One region of the Streptomyces sp. NPDC098101 genome, then DNA from elsewhere that is predicted to be linked to it. Evidence: riboswitches for the same ligand, from Rfam matches in the RefSeq annotation. Region 1 holds a riboswitch; the other holds the start of a gene.

Evidence for each region. A riboswitch is a leader RNA that binds a small molecule or an ion and turns the genes downstream of it on or off. The one in region 1 is predicted to bind cyclic di-AMP.
Region 2: linked by a shared signal. The riboswitch ahead of ACIQVI_RS02645 (peptidoglycan DD-metalloendopeptidase family protein) and the one ahead of ACIQVI_RS32285 (M23 family metallopeptidase) in region 1 are both predicted to bind cyclic di-AMP.

Annotation. Positions count from the first base shown of each region.
Region 1 is NZ_JBIWAS010000011.1:99,345-101,515, forward strand. It holds gene ACIQVI_RS32280 (PP2C family protein-serine/threonine phosphatase) at 1-889, shown strand, start outside; cyclic di-AMP (ydaO/yuaA leader) riboswitch at 1,113-1,259, shown strand; gene ACIQVI_RS32285 (M23 family metallopeptidase) at 1,271-2,171, shown strand, end outside.
Region 2 is NZ_JBIWAS010000001.1:623,963-626,133, forward strand. It holds gene ACIQVI_RS02640 (tyrosine-protein phosphatase) at 1-419, opposite strand, end outside; cyclic di-AMP (ydaO/yuaA leader) riboswitch at 809-968, shown strand; gene ACIQVI_RS02645 (peptidoglycan DD-metalloendopeptidase family protein) at 972-1,931, shown strand; gene ACIQVI_RS02650 (SGNH/GDSL hydrolase family protein) at 2,094-2,171, shown strand, end outside.

The sequences.
Region 1 (2,171 bases):
CGCGGAGACCGCGCAGAAGGCGGTGCTGCCGACGCCCGCCGAGCGGATCGGCGGCCTCCGGTGCGCGGCCCGCTACGAGGCGGCGCAGGCGGACGCGTTCATCGGCGGCGACCTCTTCGCCGTGCAGGACACCCCGCACGGGGTGCGGCTCGTGGTCGGGGACGTACGGGGCAAGGGCCTGGACGCGGTCGAGGCCGTCGCCGTCGTCATCGGCGCCTTCCGGGAGGCGGCCGAGCAGGAGCGGACCCTGGAGGGCGTGGCGCGGCGGCTCGAACGGGCGCTGGACCGGGAGGGCACCCGCCGGGACAGCCTCGACGCCGTCGAGGGGTTCACCACCGCCGTCCTGGCCGAGGTCCCGCGCTCCGACGGCAGCGGCACCTTCGACGGCTTCGTACGGGTGGTCAACCGGGGGCACCCGTCCCCGCTGATGCTGTACGGCGACGGGCGGGTCGAAACGGTCGACCCGAGCCGGCCGGCGCTGCCCCTCGGCATGGGGGACCTGGCGTCGTGGCCGGACCGCGCCGAGGCCCGGCCGTACCCGCCGGGCACGACGCTGCTCTTCTACACCGACGGCCTCTCGGAGGCGCGGGACGCGCGGGGCGTCTTCTACGACCCGGCGGAGCGGCTGGCCGGGCGGATCTTCCCCGGCCCCGAGGAGATGCTCGACGCGCTCGTGGACGACGTACGCCTCCACACCGGCGGCGGGGCGACGGACGACATGGCGCTGCTCGCGCTGAGCCGCCCGGCGGCGGGGCAGCCCGAGCGGCGCCGGACGATGCCGGTGGTGCCGCCCGGCGGACCCCGGCACCGGCCGTCGGGCGGGCTCCGCCACCGGCTCCCCGGAGGATCCGGGCAGCGGCCGTCCGACGGCCCCGGTCACCAGGGGTAGTCGCGAGGTCTCCCTGAGATAACAATTGACGAACCGTCAGATTGTGGCGGTTTTACGGCCCCCGGATTCGGTCCCGCTGGAGTCCTGCTGAAGGGGGATCAAGTCGGACCAATCCCTGTCAATTCAACGAATGATCAAGGGGGACGGCTTGGAATCGGGACCCCCTGTCTATTAACGTTCGATAACGCAGCGCGGTCGTCCCAGCCGTCGCAAGAGACGGCACCGTGCGCACGCGCCGAATCCCGCAAGGGAACCGGGGAACCACCATTTGGGGTGAATCGAGCCCTTCGCACCCGTGCGACCGGGCCCGTAGGAGACCTTCCTGCTCCGAACCCGTCAGCTAACCCGGTAGGCGAGAAGGAAGGAAAGGAGCGCGCCTCCGTGGCGTCCAACACCCCTGCCCCCGAAGCCCCGTTCGATGCCTTCGGCGGCGGTGCGGCCCCTTCCGCTCCGGACACCGAGTGGAACCCCACCGAGGATTCCCTCCGCGCCCAGAACCGCTCCGGCGGCCGGCACCGGGTCGTCAAGCAGCGCTCCAACTTCGCCCGCTCCTCCACCGTCCTCGGCGTCGGCGTCATCGCGGCCGTCGGCGCGGGCGGCCTCGCCACCGCGCAGGAGAAGCCCCCGGTCGCCATATCGCTCCCGGACCTCCCCGACCTCAACCTGCCCGACGCCCACGACCTCCCCGGCGTCGGCGCGCTCCTGCCCGCGCAGGAAGAGCGGGAGACGGTCCCCGCGGACCGCGCCAACCCGAACCCGCTGACCTCCGCCACGTACACCACCGAGGCCCAGGACCGGGCCTCGCGGTCCGGGCAGGTCACGCGCGCGAGCCTGTCGACCGCGGACGCCCCGGGCACCGCCGACGCGGGCGAGGCCCTGCGCGCCCGCATCCTCCAGCAGGCCGAGCAGCAGCAGGCCTCCGCCGACGCCGCCGAGAAGGCCGCGGCGGAGAAGGCGGCCGCCGAGAAGGCCGCCGCCGAGGCGCAGGCCAAGGCCGACGCCGCGGAGAAGGCGGCCGCCGAGGCCAAGGCGAAGGCCGAAGCGGAGGCCAAGGCCAAGGCGGAGGCGGAAGCCAAGGCGAAGGCCGAGGCCGAGCGCCTCGCCAAGCTCGCCGCGAGCTACTCGATGCCCCTCTCCTCGTACTCCCTCACCGCCACCTACATGCAGTCCGGCTCGATGTGGTCCTCCGGCTACCACACCGGCCTCGACTTCGCGGCCCCCACCGGCACCCCGCTCAAGGCGGTCCACGGCGCCACGGTCAAGTCGGCGGGCTGGTCCGGCT
Region 2 (2,171 bases), on a different contig from region 1:
TCGACCACCATCCGCCGGTACGAATCGGACATTCGGGCCGCCGCCTTGCCCTCGCCGAGGATCTCCCGCAGCTGCGCGGTGTCGCCGTCGCGCACCAGCTTCCAGAACTCCTTGCCGTCGGCCGGGTCGTTGAGGGGTATGTTCACGTTCCGTACGCCGGGCAGCTCGACGTCCGGGCCCTCGATCCGCCGGTCGGCCTCGTTGCGGAAGTCGAAGACCGTGTGCAGCCCGAGGCCGGCGAGGAAGGCGGCGTCGCTCTCGGTCGCGTGGGCGAGGTGGCCGCTGCGGAAGAGCCGGCCGGGGCGGACCGCCCGCCCGTCCGTCGTCGGCAGGCCGCCCACGTCCCGGAAGTTGCGGACCTCCGCCAGCTCGGGCTCGGCGGCTTCGATGGGCGGGACCTGCGGCAGCTGCTGCGTCACGGATGCTCCTGGAGAGTCGGCGTTCGGGTGCCCGACGAGAAATCGGTTCCGGGGGCAATCATCCGGGCGGGAAGGGCGCGGCGCATCCCCTCGGACGGGAATGGGCAATCTGTCCGAATTGGCACGTTGGATATAACGCGCCCTGTTTACGGACGAGATGGGTTTCGGTGCGTGAGCAGGGTCATAGAAGTGACGGATCGTGGCCGGAGGCCCGCCGCAATCCCCTTACGGGAAAAGGGAGTCGAAGGACCGTCATCCACGGAGGGTGACCGGAATCCCGGGGGAACGATCTAGGGCGGAATGCCGGGACAAAACAGCGGCTTGTTCGCGCCGACCCCGCTCGTCTAGCGTCACGGTCAATCCGGACGGACCGCCTAATCCTGCCACCGCCCGGAATTCCACCCATCCCATGCGTGGCAGGAGCGGGGGACCCAGGAAGTACGCCGGTCCCGCGATGCAGGACGGCTCGGGGTGAAGCCGCGCGCGAGCGCGGCCGGGCATCTCCAGTCCGAACCCGACAGCTCACCTCGCAGGCGCCGGAGAGGATTCGCCATGCCCGCGAAGGGTAAGCACCGCCGTCCCAAGAGCAACCCCCTCACCCGCGGATTCGCCGCCGCCGGTACGGGAGGCGCCGTCGTCGCCCTCCCGCTCCTCGGCGCCACCGGGGCCCACGCCGCCGAGCAGGCCGCCCCGGCCGCCGCCTCCGTCCGGTCCGCCGTCACCGCGCACGCCGTCGCGGCGAAGGCCGCCCCCGCGAAGCCCGCCGCGACGACCGGCCCCCGGACGTACTCCGTCGTCCCCGGCGACTACCTGTCGAAGATCGCCGCCGACCACCACCTGGAGGGCGGCTGGCAGAAGGTGTACGAGGACAACCGCCGGACCATCGGCGCGGACCCCTCCCTCATCCTGCCCGGCATGAAGCTCACCATCGGCGCCAAGGGCTCCGCCCCGGCCGGCCCGAAGAGCACCCCCAGCGCCCAGGAGTCCGGCAAGAACGGCGACGACGCCCCCCGCGCCTCCCGCGGCGAGAGCCGCCGCGCCGCCGCCCCGGCCACCGCCGCCGCCCCGAAGGCCGCCGAGAGCTCCACCGGCTCCACCGCCTCCTCGTCCGGCTGGGTCGCCCCCGTCACCGGCGGCTTCTCCACCCCGTACCGCGCCTCCGGCTCCATGTGGTCCTCCGGCTACCACACCGGCGTCGACTTCATCGCCTCCTCCGGCACCACCGTCCGCGCCGTCGGCGCCGGCACGGTCGTCTCCGCCGGCTGGAGCGGCTCGTACGGCAACGAGGTCGTCATCCAGCACGCGGACGGCAACTACTCGCAGTACGCCCACCTCTCCTCCCTCTCGGTCTCGGCCGGGCAGAGCGTCAGCGGCGGGCAGCAGATCGGCCTCTCCGGCTCCACCGGCAACTCCACCGGCCCGCACCTGCACTTCGAGATCCGCACCACGCCGAACTACGGCTCGGACGTCGACCCGCTGGCCTACCTGCGCCAGCACGGCGTCTCCGTCTGACGCGCACGCGGGAGACACCCTTTCCGACGGCCCGGCACATTCCATGCCGGGCCGTCGGCCTATTCCGACTTGGGCGAATCTTTATCGGTGGCATATGTCACCCGTCGTCAACCCCTCCTTACGGTCGCGTAGGTCACATGCGAAAGGGAAGGATGTGCCCCCGTGGCAGACGATTCGAGATCAAGAGACAAGAACGCATTCGGGTCGTACGCGGCGATCGGTGACAGCTTCACCGAGGGC